Regions from separate parts of the Caulobacter sp. GW821-FHT11E10 genome, predicted to be linked through region 1. Evidence: predicted binding sites of a transcription regulator. Region 1 holds the regulator's gene; the other holds the start of a gene.
What was found. The regulator HrcA, encoded in region 1, represses chaperone genes, less so after heat shock. The targets are predictions, from matches to a motif close to GTTAGCANTCNNNNNNNNNGANTGCTAAC.
Positions count from the first base shown of each region.

Region 2: groES (co-chaperone GroES) is a predicted target of HrcA. The motif match lies at 3,894-3,922, and genes of this name have one in related genera.

Region 1 covers NZ_JBXARP010000003.1:462,593-470,124, forward strand. Annotated here, with positions in the region: gene AC1RRV_RS08225 (retropepsin-like aspartic protease family protein) at 1-18, opposite strand, end outside; gene AC1RRV_RS08230 (glutathione S-transferase family protein) at 15-701, opposite strand; gene AC1RRV_RS08235 (S1C family serine protease) at 707-1,684, opposite strand; partial or broken gene AC1RRV_RS08240 (hypothetical protein) at 1,768-1,878, shown strand; gene rph (ribonuclease PH) at 1,935-2,651, opposite strand; gene hrcA (heat-inducible transcriptional repressor HrcA) at 2,806-3,882, shown strand; gene grpE (nucleotide exchange factor GrpE) at 3,895-4,521, shown strand; gene AC1RRV_RS08260 (DUF2061 domain-containing protein) at 4,461-4,733, opposite strand; gene dnaN (DNA polymerase III subunit beta) at 4,908-6,026, shown strand; gene AC1RRV_RS08270 (S9 family peptidase) at 6,090-7,532, shown strand, end outside.
Region 2 covers NZ_JBXARP010000001.1:346,419-353,950, reverse strand. Annotated here, with positions in the region: gene AC1RRV_RS01660 (hypothetical protein) at 1-98, opposite strand, end outside; gene AC1RRV_RS01655 (GNAT family N-acetyltransferase) at 194-787, opposite strand; gene AC1RRV_RS01650 (acyl-CoA dehydrogenase family protein) at 944-2,251, shown strand; gene AC1RRV_RS01645 (methylated-DNA--[protein]-cysteine S-methyltransferase) at 2,453-2,971, shown strand; gene AC1RRV_RS01640 (DUF4345 family protein) at 2,968-3,393, opposite strand; gene AC1RRV_RS01635 (VOC family protein) at 3,423-3,806, opposite strand; gene groES (co-chaperone GroES) at 3,982-4,272, shown strand; gene groL (chaperonin GroEL) at 4,332-5,975, shown strand; gene AC1RRV_RS01620 (hypothetical protein) at 6,150-6,281, shown strand; gene AC1RRV_RS01615 (hypothetical protein) at 6,337-6,651, shown strand; gene AC1RRV_RS01610 (IMCp domain-containing protein) at 6,682-7,532, opposite strand, start outside.

The DNA.
Region 1 (7,532 bases):
GCCGCGTGGCGTGGTCATGGCTTCGGCGCCTCATGGGAGATCAGATAGTCGTCCAGTTGAACGGGAGGTTGGCTTCTGGCTTCGGCCATCCAGGTCTCGATGCTAGGTCGCGCCAGCAGGGCGTCGCGCCAGGCGGCGACCGCCGGCCAGGCCTTGAGGTCGACATCGTGGGCCGACAGCCGGACCGCCGTCGGAACAAGCACCAGATCAGCCAGGCTTAGCGTCCCGAACAGCCAAGGGCCGCCGCTTCGTTGCAGTTCGGCGTCCAGCGCGGTCCACAGCCGCCGGGTCTCGGCCTGCTCCGCCTCGGTCAGGGCGCGCTTGTCGGGATAGAAGGCGCTTTCGAACGAGATCCGGCCGCAGATGCCCGACAGTCCCGAGTGCTGCCAGGCCATCAGCGCCCGCGCTCGGCCGCGCGCGGCGAGGTCAGCGGGCAGCAGGCGTCCGCCCGCCAGATCGTTGGCGTATTCCATGATCGCCAGGGAATCGTAGATCACCTCGCCCTCGGCGACGATCAGCACCGGCACGCAGGCCGGCGGCGCGATCTGGCCGACCCGGGCGAGATTGGCCGAACGCTGGGGCTTGCGGATGTCGACGACCTCTTCCTCGAAGTCGATCCCGGCCTCGCGCAGGGCCAGCCAAGCGCGCATGGCCCAGCTGGAGGCGTTCTTCGTGCCCGAAAGCAGTTTGGGTTGGGCCATGTCGACTAGTTCAAACGCCGCTTCTTCAGCAATCCGCTCCTGTCCATCGAGCGAACCTCGACGGTGAACGAGTCGCCCTCGCGCAGGATCTGCAGCGGTACGCTGACGCCGGCCGGGCCCAGGCTCCACATCTTTTCGTAGAATTCCGAAAGCTCGGAGACCGGTTCGCCGTCGACGGCCAGGATCAGGTCGCCGGCCCGCAGCTCGGCGCGGGCGGCGGGGCCCTTGGGCGAGATGCCGACCACGACGATGTGGTTCTCCAGCTCCTGGGCGAAGACGCCCAGCCACGGGCGCGGCGGATGCGGGCTCTTGCCGCGCGCCAGGTCGTGGAGGATCGGCGGCAGCAACTCGGCGGGCACGAACATGTTGATGGGCTTGGCCTGGCCGTCCTGGTCGCGGCCTTCCAGGGTCAGGGAGCCCAGACCGACCAGATCGCCCTTGGGGCCGATCAGGGCCGCGCCGCTCCAGTGCGGATGGGCGGGTCCGGTGATGATGGCGTCGTCCAGCAGGTATTCCCAGTAGCCCGCGAACGGCATGCGGGCCAGAACCTTGCCGGCGATGGCGTGGGCGCGGCCGCCAGCGCCGGCGGCGATGATCGGTGCGCCCGCTCCGAGGTCCTCGGCCGAACCGATGGTCATGACGGGCAAATCCAGCGGCTCCAGCGCCTGGACGAGGCCCAGGCCCGAGCGCACGTCCAGGCCCAGCACGTGGGCGGGGACCTGGCGGCCGTCGTTACGGGTCAGCACGACGGTTTCGGCCTCGGTGATCAGATAAGCCATGGTCAGGACCAGGCCGCCGGGGCCGACCACCACGCCGTTGCCGACGCGCTCGGTCCCCAGGATCCCCGCCGTATAGGCGTCGGGCGGCACGCTGGCCTCGAGGGCGACCATCGAGGCCAGCGCCTGGTCCAGGTCGAAGCGATACGCCTCGGCCGACGGGCGCAGGCGGGCTTCGACTTCATAGCCTTCGAACGGGGTGGTCACGCGAGACTCCTAACCTTCAGGATGGAATCTGGGGGTAGCGGTCTCAACGGGCAAGGGCGGGGATGCGTACCTGCGCAGAGTCGATCCCGCGAAGGCCGGCTACTCAAACACATTTCTATCGTCATCCCGGCCGCAGCGAAGCGGAGAGCCGGGACCCAGGAGCGACCACTCTGCGCCGGCCCCTGGGTCCCGGATAGCCTCTTCGAGGCTTCCGGGATGACGAGGTTTTTGTTGCCTGAGGAGACTGGCCTTAGCCCGCGATCGCCGCGCGCTGCATCACGAACAGCTCGTTAATGCCCTTTTCGGCCAGGCCGAACAGAGTCTCGAACTCGGCGCGGGTGAAGCCGCGCTTCTCGCCGGTCGCCTGGATCTCGACGATGTCGCCCACGCCGGTCAGCACGAAGTTGCTGTCGGCCTCGGCGCTCGAGTCTTCCTCGTAGTCGAGGTCGAGCACCGGGGTATCTTTGAAGACGCCGCACGAGACGGCGGCCACCTGGCCGACGATCGGGTCCACCTTCAGCACGCCCTCTTGCAGCAGGTAGTTGACCGCCAGGCGCAGGGCGACCCAGGCGCCGGTGATGGCGGCGGTGCGGGTGCCGCCATCGGCCTGGATAACGTCACAGTCGAGGCTGATCTGGCGCTCGCCCAGGGCCTTCAGGTCGACGACGGCCCGGAGGCTGCGGCCGATCAGGCGCTGGATTTCCTGGGTGCGGCCGCTCTGCTTGCCGGCGGCGGCCTCGCGACGTCCACGGGTGTGGGTGGCGCGGGGCAGCATGCCATACTCGGCCGTGACCCAGCCGGCGCCCTTGTTGCGCATCCAGCCGGGGACGTTTTCCTCGACCGTGGCGGTGACCAGGACCTTGGTGTGGCCGAACGAGACCAGGCACGAGCCTTCGGCGTAGCGGTTGACGCCGGTTTCCAGCGTGACGGCGCGCAGCTGGTCGGGGGCGCGTTCGGACGGACGCATGGGAAACTCCTGGTGTCAGGGGACATTTGAATGTGTGTGAGGGGCCGCTTATCCTATTGAGAGCCGAACTTGAAAGAGGCCCACCGCTTTTGTCCGCTGACCGGGTCCCAAACGACACGCATCGCGATGATACTGCCCTCGGGGCCATGACGACATGACACACCTGTTTCCGGGGCCGATCGTCCGCATGCCGGGTCTTGGCGAGATGGACTCCCGCGCCCGCGATATCTTCCGCCGCGTGGTGGAGTCGTATCTCGAGACCGGCGAGCCGGTGGGCTCGCGCACCATTTCCAAGGGCGGGCTGGCCCTGTCGCCGGCCTCCATCCGCAACACCATGCAGGACCTGGCGCAGCTGGGCCTGCTGGACGCGCCCCATACCAGCGCCGGCCGGATGCCGACGCATGCGGGCCTGCGCATGTTCGTCGACGGCTTCCTGGAGGTCGGCGACATCGGCGAGGCCGAGAAGCACGCCATCGAAGCGCGGCTGGCCGTGAAGGGGCGCTCGTTCGAGGAGGCCCTGGCCGAGGCCTCGTCCATCCTGTCGGGCCTGGCCGGCGGGGCGGGCATTGTCGTCACGCCCGTCCGCGAAGGCGGGGTCAAGCACGTGGAGTTCGTTCCGCTGGGCGGCGGCCAGGTGCTGGCGGTCATGGTGTTCGAGGACGGCCAGGTCGAGAACCGACTGATGCGCCAGGCGCCGGGCGTGACGCCCTCGGCCCTGCAGGAGGCCAGCAACTTCCTCAACGCCCGCCTGCGCGGCCGCACCTTGAGCGAGGCGCGGACCGAAATGGGCGGTGAGCTGGACACGGCCCGCCGCCAGCTGAACGAAACCGCCGCCCGTCTGGTCGAGGACGGCCTGGCCGCCTGGAGCGGCGGGGAGGGCGACGCCCGCTCGCTGATCGTGCGGGGCCAAGCCAACCTGCTGGCCGATGCCCGGGCTCGCGAGGACATCGATCGCGTCCGCCAGCTGTTCGACGACCTCGAACAGAAGGGCCAGCTGATCGGCCTCCTGGACGACGTGCGCGACGCCGAGGGCGTTCGCATCTATATCGGAGCCGAAACACGGCTCTTTTCGCTTTCGGGTTCCTCGGTGATCGCGGCGCCCTATATGACGGGCCGACAGAAGGTGCTGGGCGCGATCGGCGTGATCGGGCCCGCGCGTTTGAACTACGCCCGAGTCATTCCGTTGGTGGACTATACCGCCCGGGTGCTCGGACGGATGATGGATGGATAAGGACTTTACGAGATGACCGACGAGCAAACGCCGGCTGAAGACGTCGCCTTCGAAGCCGACGACGCGTCGCAGGAGATCGAGGCGCTGAAGCTGGAAGTGGCCGCTCTTAAAGAGCAGGCCCTGCGCTACGCCGCCGAGGCCGAGAACACCAAGCGCCGCGCCGAGCGGGAAATGAACGACGCGCGCGCCTACGCGATCCAGAAGTTCGCCCGCGACCTGCTGGGCGCCGCCGACAATCTGTCGCGCGCCACGGCCCACAGCCCCAAGGAGTCGCCCGACGCGGCGGTGAAGAACTTCATCATCGGCGTCGAGATGACCGAGAAGGAGCTGCAAGGCGCCTTCGAACGCAACGGCCTGAAGAAAATCGACCCGGCCAAGGGCGACAAGTTCGATCCGCACCTGCATCAGGCGGTGACCGAGCAACCCTCGACCGAAGTGGCCGCCGGCGGCGTGCTCACCGTGCTGCAGGCCGGCTATGAGCTGATGGGCCGGCTGGTCCGTCCGGCCATGGTGGCCGTAGCCGCCAAGGGTTCGACCGGCCCGGCCTCGCCGGACGCGCCGAGCGCTTCGGCCAACCCCTACGCCGGCGCTAGCGCCGAGGTCGACAATTCGGGCGGCACGTTCGACGCCAAGGCCTGATCTGGGGCCTGATCCAACTGCCGGTCGCGCGCTCGCTTGTCGGCGCGCGACCACAGCCGTTCGTGGATGTTGAACATCACCGTCTGGACCATCGGTTCGACGACGCCGACGGCCAGGGCGACCCGCCAATCGCGGGTCAGGGCGTAGGCGACGGCCACCGCGACGGTCAGGTGCATCGAGGCGTAGGTCAGGGTCTTGAGGGCGAGGCGCATCGGCGCACTCCTATTTGAGAATCGTTCTCAATAAATGGTCGCCTTTTCGAGCTTCGCAAGGGGCTCGGCCCCCTTCCCCACGCGCGCGATTTCGCTAATGTCGGCGGTCCATTCTCTACGGGGCCGCGCGGGGCGATTCTCCTGGGGCGGCGGTCTCGACACCTGGACCGCACTATGAAGCTTACCATCGAACGGGCGGCGCTCCTGAAAGCGCTGGGGCACGTGCAAAGCGTTGTCGAACGCCGCAACACCATCCCGATCCTGTCGAACATCCTGCTCTCGGCGGAGGGCAGCACGCTGTCGTTCTCGGCGACCGACCTGGATATGGAGATCATCGACGAGGGCCTGGCCCAGATCGACGTCCCCGGCCAGATCACCGCGCCGGCCCACACCCTCTATGAAATCGTCCGCAAGCTGCCGGACGGCGCCGACGTCTCGCTGAGCTTCAGCGGGGACGATCCGCGCCTGGTCATCCAGGCCGGCCGCTCGCGCTTCAACCTGCCGGTCCTGCCGGCCGGCGACTTCCCGGTGATGAGCAGCGACGGCCTCTCCAGCCGCATCGCGGTCGACACCAACGAGCTGATTCGGCTCATCGACAAGACCCGCTTCGCGATCTCGACCGAAGAGACCCGCTACTATCTGAACGGCCTCTATCTCCACACGGTGAACGAGGGCGGCGAGGTCAAGCTGCGCGCCGTGGCCACCGACGGTCACCGCCTGGCCTTGGCCGAGATGCCCGCCCCCGAGGGCGCGGCCGGCCTGCCGGGCGTGATCGTGCCGCGCAAGACCATCGCCGAGGCCCGCCGCCTGATGGAATCGGCCGGCGAGCACGTCGACGTCCAGCTGTCGCCGCAGAAGGTCCGCTTCGAGTTCGGCGCGGCCGCCCTAACCTCCAAGGTCATCGACGGCGCCTTTCCGGACTACCTGCGCGTCATCCCGCGCGACAACGCCAAGATCCTGACCCTGGACAACGACCTGTTCGCCAAGGCCGTCGACCGCGTGGCCACCATCTCGGCCGAGAAGAGCCGTTCGGTGAAGCTGGCCGTCGAGCCGGGCCGGGTCACCCTGACCGTCCGCAACATGGAAGCCGGTCAGGCCGTCGAAGAGGTCGAGGTCGACTACGACGGCGAGCCCTTCGAAATCGGCTTCAACGCCCGCTATCTGCTGGACGTCTGCGGTCAGATCGCCGGCCCTCAGGCCGAGTTCCGCTTCGCCGACCCGGCCAGCCCGACCCTGGTGGTCGATCCGGTCGATCCGGGCGTGAAGTACGTGCTGATGCCGCTGCGGGTCTGATCCGCATCTTGGTCATTGAGAGACGGGCGCCCTGGGCGCCCGTTTTGCTTTCGGGGGTTTGTCATGAAGAAGCTGTTCGCCGCCTCGGCCGCTGTCCTCGCCCTTGCCGCCGCCGTTCCTGCGCTCTCTCAATCGGTCGAGCGTCGAGAGATGGGCAACCAGATCCTGGAGAACGTGCCGGTCGCGCCGCCCGCGATCCGCGAGGGCCTGGCCCGCTACCAGAACGCCCGCTCGGCCTTCTTCGACGATTGGGCGGCCGGTGGTGGGATGGTGATCACCACCCGCTTCGGCAACACCAACCAGTTGCACGTGGTCGCCGCGCCGGGCGCGGACCGCAGCCAGATCACCTTCTACGATGAGCCCGTCGCTGGCGCTAAAACCCTGGCGAACGGCAAGATCCTGTTCTCCAAGGACACGGGCGGCGACGAGTGGTTCCAGCTGTTCCTGCGTGACCCGGACGGCAAAACCGTCCAGCTGACCGAGACCGGCACGCGCAACCAGTCGCCGACCTGGTCGAAGGACGGCGCGGTGCTGGTCTGGTCGCGGGCCGTGAAGGGCTCGGCCGACTACGACGTCCTGATGCGTGACGCCTCGGGCGCGACCAAGACGATCTACAAGGGCGAGGGCCAGGTCTCGCCGATCGCGGTGTCGCCCGACGGCAAGACCGTGCTGCTGGGTCGCTATTTCTCGGTCAACGAGACCAAGTGCTGGCTCCTGGATGTCGCGACCGGCAAGCTGACCGAGCTCAATCCGTCCAAAACCAAGGTCGCCTATAGTGGCGGGACCTTCACCCCGGACGGTAAGAGCCTGCTGATGCTGTCCGACGAAGGCTCAGACTTCACGCGCCTGGTGCAGTTCGATCTGGCCACCGGCGGCAAGATCAATGTTTCGGGCGAGCGGCCGTGGGACATCGAGGACTTCGCCCTGTCCGACGACGGCCGGATCATGGCCTTTGTCGTCAATGAGGACGGCTATTCGAAGCTGGTCGTGCAGGACTTCCGCACCCGCCGCGCCTTGCCGCAGCCGGAGCTGCCGATGGGAGTCGTCTCGGGCATCGCCTTCTCGCCGGACGGTTCGAAGCTGGGCTTCAGCCTGGCGACGCCGACAGCGGCGAGCGATGCGTGGAGCTGGGGCGTCACCGACGGCAAGCTGGAGCGCTGGACGGCTTCGGAACTGGGCGGCTTGGACGCCAAGGCGCTGGCGACGCCGGATCTCGTCCGTTTCCCGTCGTTCGACAAGCGCTCGATCCCGGCCTTTGTCTACAAGCCCAAGCTGGCGGCCGGCCAAAAGGCGCCGGTGATCATCGACATCCACGGCGGGCCCGAAGGCCAGTCGCGCCCCACCTTCAGCGCCTTCCACCAGCACACGGTAGCCGAACTGGGCGCGGCGGTGATCGTCACCAATGTTCGGGGCTCGACCGGCTACGGCAAGACCTATCTGAACCTCGACAACGCCGAGAAGCGCGAGGACTCGGTCAAGGACATCGGCGCGCTGCTGGACTGGATC
Region 2 (7,532 bases), on a different contig from region 1:
GCGTCCGCAACCCCCTGCGCCTTGTGCTTGGGGACTTCACCCGGCCGGCTCTCGCCGTCGGCGGTGAACAGGATTCGCAGGCAAACGATGGCCGTCATGGGGCCAGACCCTAGGGCCTCATTATTTTAGAAGTCTTACAACCAGCGAGATAACGCCGTTTTATTTCCCGGGCCGTTCGAACGCCGGATTCCGCCTAGACGAAGGTCTCGCTGAGCCGGAATTCCAGCCGCTCGCGGATGGCCGGCCAGTCGTAGTCGGTGATCGAGAACACGGCGGTGTCGCGCACGTGGCCGGTCCAGGTGACCTTGTGGCTGCGCAGGACGCCTTCCTTGCTGGCGCCCAGCTTTTCCACGGCGGCCTGGCTGCGGGCGTTGCGAACGTCGACATTGAACTCGATGCGGATCGCCCCGGCGTTGAAGGCGTGGGCCAGCATCAGGCGCTTGCTCTCCGGATTGACCGGACCCGAGCGGGCGTCTGGGTTCAGAAAGGTCGAGCCGATCTCCAGCCCGCCATGCATGCGGCGGATATTGAGGTAGCTGGAGGTGCCGATCACCTGGCCGTCCGACAGGCGGCGGATAGCGAAGCCGACCCGCTCGCCCCGGTCGGTCTCGCCCTGCAGCTCGCCCCAGAAGTCATCGAAGCCCTCGCCGCAGCCATTGACCGACATGATCTCCCAGCTGGCGGGATCGCAGTCGATGGCGGCCTTCAGCTCGTCGCGGTGATCGACGGTGATCGGTTCGAGCCGGACGTAGCGGCCCTGCAGGATGTCGGCGGTCAGGTTCAGCATGGTGGTGTTTTCGGCCAGGAGCCGCGCCCTGACAACCCGGTTCGGCGTCTTTGACGCGACGTTAGGTCGCGTGCCCGCTTGCCGCCCGCGTCAGGCCGGTCTACAACCACTTCAAACAAGCGTTTGAGATACAAGAAAGCGGGTAGAGGGAACGCCATGGATTTCGACATCTCCCCCAAGCAGCGCGCCTTCCTGGATCGCGTCACCGCGTTCATGGAAGAGCACATCGTTCCGGCGATCCCGGTCTATGAGGCCGAGATGAACGTCCTCGGCGCCGAGCGCTGGAAGGTCGTCCAGGTCGTCGAGGAGCTGAAGGCCAAAGCCAAGGCCGCCGGCCTGTGGAACTTCTTCATGCCGCCGCACAGCGGCCAGGTTCACGTCGACGACACGTTCCAGTTCGAAGGCGTGCAGCTGACCAACCTGGAATACAGCCTGATCGCCGAGCAGCTCGGCAAGGTCGGCTTCGCCTCGGAGGTGTTCAACTGTTCCGCGCCCGACACGGGCAACATGGAAGTGCTGATGCGCTACGGCACGCTGGCGCAGAAGGAGCGCTGGCTGCGTCCGCTGATGAACGGCGAGATCCGCTCGGCCTTCCTGATGACCGAGCCGGCGGTGGCCAGCTCGGACGCCACCAATATCGAGACCCGCATCGAGCGCGACGGCGACCACTATGTGATCAACGGCCGCAAGTGGTGGTCCTCGGGCGTGGGCGATCCGCGCTGCAAGGTCGCCATCGTCATGGGCAAGACCGATCCCGACAACGCCAGTCGCCACCAGCAGCAGAGCCAGGTCCTGGTGCCGCTGGATGCGCCGGGTATCGAGATCGTCCGCATGTTGCCGGTGTTCGGCTATGACGACGCCCCGCACGGCCATGCCGAGGTCATTCTCAAGGACGTCCGCGTGCCGATCGAGGACGCCCTGCTGCTGGGCGAAGGCCGCGGCTTCGAGATCGCCCAGGGTCGCCTGGGCCCCGGCCGCATCCACCACTGCATGCGCACCATCGGCACGGCGGAAGTCGCGCTGGAGAAGATGTGCAAGCGCCTGATGAGCCGGAAGGCCTTCGGCAAGTACGTCTCGGACCACTCGGTGTGGGAAGAGCGGGTCGCCGACGCCCGCATCGACATCGAGATGTGCCGCCTGCTGTGCCTGAAGGCCGCCGACATGATGGACAAGGCCGGCAACAAGTCGGCCCGTCTGGAGATCGCCATGATCAAGGTCGCGGCCCCGCGCCTGGCTTTGAAGATCATCGACGACGCCATCCAGGCCCACGGCGGCGGCGGGGTGACCACCGACTTCGGCCTGGCCAAGGCCTATGCCGGCATCCGCACCCTGCGCCTGGCCGACGGCCCGGACGAGGTCCACCAGCGCACCATCGCCCGCATGGAGTACGGCAAGTACGGCGACCTGGTCTTCAAGCAGAAGGCCGAGAAGGAAGCCGCCATGCAGGTGCCGGGGATTCGTTGATTTCCCTTCTCCCCTTGCGGGAGAAGGTGGCAGCCGCAGGCTGACGGATGAGGGGTCGCTCTGGCGGCCCCTTTTTCGTGGGCGGCGGACAGGCCTATCAACCCCTCATCCGACCGCTTCGCGGCCACCTTCTCCCGCAAGGGGAGAAGGAAGAGCAAAATCCGGGCGGACACCCTCGTCGCCTCCGGCGATGATCGCTCCATGAGTCGCCCCGATCGCCTGATCCTGGACCGCGCGCCCTCGCCCATCGGCGAGCTGCTGATCGTCACCGACGAGGACGGCGCGCTGCGGGCGTTGGACTTTCACGACTATGAGCACCGGCTGGATCGCCTGTTGCGCACGCACTACGGCGCTTTGCGGCCTGACGCCGGTTCAGCGCCCGCCGCGATCCGCGAGGCCATGGCGGCCTATTTCGCGGGCGCGTTCGACACCCTGCGCGCCATCCCCTGGGCGACCAACGGCACGGCGTTCCAGCACGCGGTGTGGACGGCGCTGACGCAGATCCCGGCCGGCCAGACGATCACCTATTCAGAGCTGGCCCGTCGCGCCGGTCGTCCGGCCGCGATCCGCGCCGCCGGCCACGCCAACGGCGCCAACCCCTTGAGCATCGTCGCGCCCTGCCATCGGGTGATCGGCATGGACGGCTCGCTGACCGGCTACGGCGGCGGGATCGAACGCAAGCGCTGGCTGCTCGCCCACGAAGGGGCCGCGGAGGGCTAGACCAAGCCCACGCCGCGCACGAAGACCTTGCCGACCTGGAAGAACGGCAGGCTCAGGGTGATGCCGATCAGGCCGTTGAACACCATCGAGCCGGTGTTGAAGCGCCCGTCCGCGCCATCCAGCGCCGCCGACAGAGCCCGCCCCGCCGCCGCGCCCAGCCAGGCGACCGCCAGGGCCAGAGCCATGGCCGCGCCGATCCGGGGCTGGTAGCCGAGATAGAGCGCCGCCACGCCGTGCGAGGCGATCAGCACCCCGCCCAGCGCCCGGCCCTCGGCGAACAGCCGCGGCTTGGGCGTGTCTTCGTCGGCCAGGCCCGCCAGGCCCAGCATGGTCTGCGGCCGCGCCAGGATCATGCCGCCCAGGGTCCCGCCGATCACGCAGGCCAACACCGCCAGGAACAGCGACAGGACATAGCTCGACATGCGGCAGGCGCTCCCCTTTGGGTCTGGATCTAGTCCGGTGCGCGGCAGACGGCTTCGACGTTGAAGCCGTCCGGATCCAGCACGAACGCGCCGTAATAGTCTTTATCGTAATGTGGGCGAAGTCCGGGCGCGCCGTTATCGCGACCGCCGGCCTTCAGCGCGGCCGCGTGGAAGGCGTCGACCTCGGCCCGTGTCTTGGCGGCGAACGCGATGTGCAGCTTGCCCCGGGTGGCGTCCTGCTCGGCGACCCAGAACATCGGACGCACCTTGCCGTAGCCGACCGCGTCGACGCCGCCGGAAAATTCCTTGGGCACGACATAGAGCTGGCGGATGCCCAGCGGGGCCAGGGCGGCGTCATAAAAGGCCGTCGAACGCTGGAAATCGACGACTCCGAGCCCCATGTGGTCGAACATCGAAGCCCCTCCTTATTGGCCCTTCGCGAAAAGTTCGCGGGCGTCGTCCTTGACTCCCCCGAGCCCCCTGCCTAACTCACGCTCGGCGTTGGCACTCGACGAGGGCGACTGCTAACAGCAGCGCTCCCCTGAGCCAGCGAACCCTTTACACAAACCGTTCCGACGGAGAACACCAATGAAATTTCGTCCCCTGGGCGACCGCGTCCTCGTGAAGCGCGTCGAAGAAGAAACCAAGACCAAGGGCGGGATCATCATCCCCGACACCGCCAAGGAAAAGCCGCAGGAAGGCGAAGTCGTCGCCGTCGGCCCCGGCGCGCGCAACGACAAGGGCGACGTCGTCGCCCTGGACGTCAAGGCCGGTGACCGCATCCTGTTCGGCAAGTGGTCGGGCACGGAAGTGAAGGTCGACGGTCAGGACCTCCTGATCATGAAGGAAAGCGACGTCCTGGGCGTGGTCGAGGCCTAAGCCTCCTCCGTCCTCTTCGCTTTCGATACCCAGTTTCTCTTTTAGAAGGGCTCATACACATGGCCGCTAAAGACGTTTATTTCTCTTCGGACGCGCGCGACAAGATGCTGCGCGGCGTCAACATCCTCGCCAACGCGGTGAAGGTGACCCTGGGTCCCAAGGGCCGCAACGTGGTCATCGAAAAGTCGTTCGGCGCCCCGCGCTCGACCAAGGACGGCGTCTCGGTCGCCAAGGAAATCGAACTGGCTGACCGCTTCGAGAACCTCGGCGCGCAGATGATCCGCGAAGTCGCGTCGAAGACCAACGACAAGGCCGGTGACGGCACCACGACCGCCACGGTCCTGGCCCAAGCCATCGTCCAGGAAGGCCTCAAGTCGGTCGCCGCCGGCATGAACCCGATGGACCTGAAGCGCGGCATCGACAAGGCCGTGCACATCGTCGTCGACGAGATCAAGAAGTCGTCGAAGAAGGTCACCACCAACACCGAAATCGCTCAGGTCGGCACCATCTCGGCCAACGGCGACAAGGAAGTGGGCGACATGATCGCGCGCGCCATGGACAAGGTCGGCAACGAAGGCGTCATCACGGTTGAAGAAGCCAAGACCGCCGAGACCGAACTCGACGTCGTCGAAGGCATGCAGTTCGACCGCGGCTACCTGTCGCCGTACTTCATCACCAACGCCGACAAGATGGAAGTTCAGCTGGAAGAGCCGCTGATCCTCCTGTTCGAAAAGAAGCTGTCGTCGCTGCAGCCGCTGCTGCCGGTGCTGGAAGCCGTCGTTCAGTCGGGCCGTCCCCTGCTGATCATCGCCGAGGACGTCGAGGGCGAAGCCCTGGCGACCCTGGTCGTCAACAAGCTGCGTGGCGGCCTGCGCGTCGCCGCCGTCAAGGCTCCGGGCTTCGGCGATCGCCGCAAGGCCATGCTGGAAGACCTGGCCATCCTGACCGGCGCTCAAGTCGTGTCGGAAGACCTGGGCATCAAGCTCGAGAACGTGTCGCTCGACATGCTCGGCAAGGCCAAGAAGGTCTCGATCACCAAGGACGACACCACGATCGTGGACGGCATCGGTGAGAAGGACGCGATCGAAGCCCGTATCGCCCAGATCAAGCGCCAGATCGAAGACACCACGTCGGACTACGACAAGGAAAAGCTGCAAGAGCGTCTGGCCAAGCTGGCCGGCGGCGTTGCGGTCATCCGTGTCGGCGGCTCGACCGAAGTCGAAGTGAAGGAAAAGAAGGACCGCGTCGACGACGCCCTCAACGCGACCCGCGCGGCCGCCGATGAAGGCATCGTCCCGGGCGGCGGCACGGCTCTGCTGAAGGCTTCGCAAGCCCTGGCCGGCCTGACCGGCGACAACGCCGACCAGACCGCTGGCATCGCCATCGTCCGTCGCGCCCTGCAGGCCCCGATCCGTCAGATCGCCGAAAACGCCGGCGTCGAAGGCTCGATCGTGGTCGGCAAGGTCCTGGAAAGCACCAGCGCCTCGTTCGGCTTTAACGCCCAGACCGAGCAGTATGTCGACCTGATCGCCGACGGCGTCATCGACCCGGCCAAGGTTGTCCGCACGGCTCTGCAAGACGCCGCTTCGGTGGCCGGCCTGCTGATCACGACGGAAGCCGCCATCGTCGAAGCCCCGAAGAAGAACGCCGGTGGCGCTCCGGGCGGCGGCATGCCGGGCGGCATGGGTGACATGGACTTCTAAGAAGTCTCGTCAGCCATCTGCTGAAAACGAGAAGGGCGGGGCCGCGAGGCTCCGCCCTTTTTCGTTGTTCGCGTAACGCCGGTCTAAAATTCCCGTGATGAGCGATTCATGGCGGATCCAAGGCGGCCCATTCGCGTTAACGTCTCGGCAAGATCTGAGAGCATGGAGGCGGTGATGTCGTTCGTGCGTTTGTCCCCTAGCTATCGTCGGCGCCGGACGTCCAAGACGACGCTGGTCGTGTTCGCCCTTTCGGCCTGGCTCTTCCTGGGCCTGGTCAGTCAGGCCGCGTTCCAGCTGATCGGCTGACCCCCGACTTACCGGGGCCCTTTGCGCCGGGCCGCGCGGACGCTACATCCGAGGGATGCTGCGCCAACGCCCCGACGCCGATCTCATTGTTCAAGGCTGGGTCATCGGCGTCATGGTCGAGGTCGCGGGCGAGCGCGTGCCTGTCCGCCACTACTTCGCCGTCGGCAAGGCCGACCGGGCCCAGGCCGAATGGGCGGCCGTGGACCTGGCGATGAATGCCGGATCGGTCGCCTCCAGCCCCGTGAACGGAAACGAGCCCGTCGAGGCGCTGCGCGAGATCGTCGCCTATCGCATGCGCGACCTGGGCCTGAAGTCCGGCGAGGCGCGGGCCCTCGGTGACAAGAACCCGCGTCGCTGGCTGTCTCTCTAGCTTAGTGGCGCTTACCGCCAGCTCTCTAGCTTAGTGGCGCTTGCCGCCACCGCAGCCGCCGCAACCGCCGCCGCCACGACCGCTGACGCCGACGCGGACCGAGGCTGACGCCGCCGCGGACGCCGAGGCCGAGGCCGAGCTGGAGGCGTAGCCTCCCGCATGGCCGCCGGCGAATCCGCCGCCGCCGATCAGGCCGACGCCGCCATAGCCGCCACCGCCGCCACCCGACATCCGGCCGACATAGCCCATCGGCAGCGGCGGAGGCTCGACATAGTAGCCCCAGGCCGAAGCCGGCGCGGCGTTGGCGTTCCAGCCGCCGCCAGCGCCATAGCGCGAGCTCGAATAGCCGCCGCCATAGGACGAACCGCCATACGACGAGCTCTCATAGCTCTCTTCGTAGCGCGAGCTCTCGGACTCATAGCTTTCCTCGCGCATCTCGACGGCCGCGCCGCCGCGATAGTCGCGATATTCCCGGCGCGGACCGCAGTCGCATTCACGACGCGGCGGCGGGGCGCGGTCCACATAGACCTTGCGCTCGATATAGACGGGCTTCTCGACGATCCGATCGACCGGGACGCGGACGACGCGATCCACCGGGACCTCGACGCGCTTTTCGATGATGCGGTCGACGGGGACCTCGACGATCTTCTCGACCGGGACCCGGACGATCCGCTCCACCGGAACCTCGACCCGCTTCTCGATGATCCGGTCAACGGGAACCTCGACGCGTTTTTCGACGTAGACCGGCTTCTCGACGATGCGTTCGACGGGCACCTGGACGATGCGCTCGACCGGCACCTCGATGCGCTTCTCGATATAGACGGGACGGTCGATCACCTTCTCGACGATCTGGGTCACGGGGCGATCGACATAGACCGCCA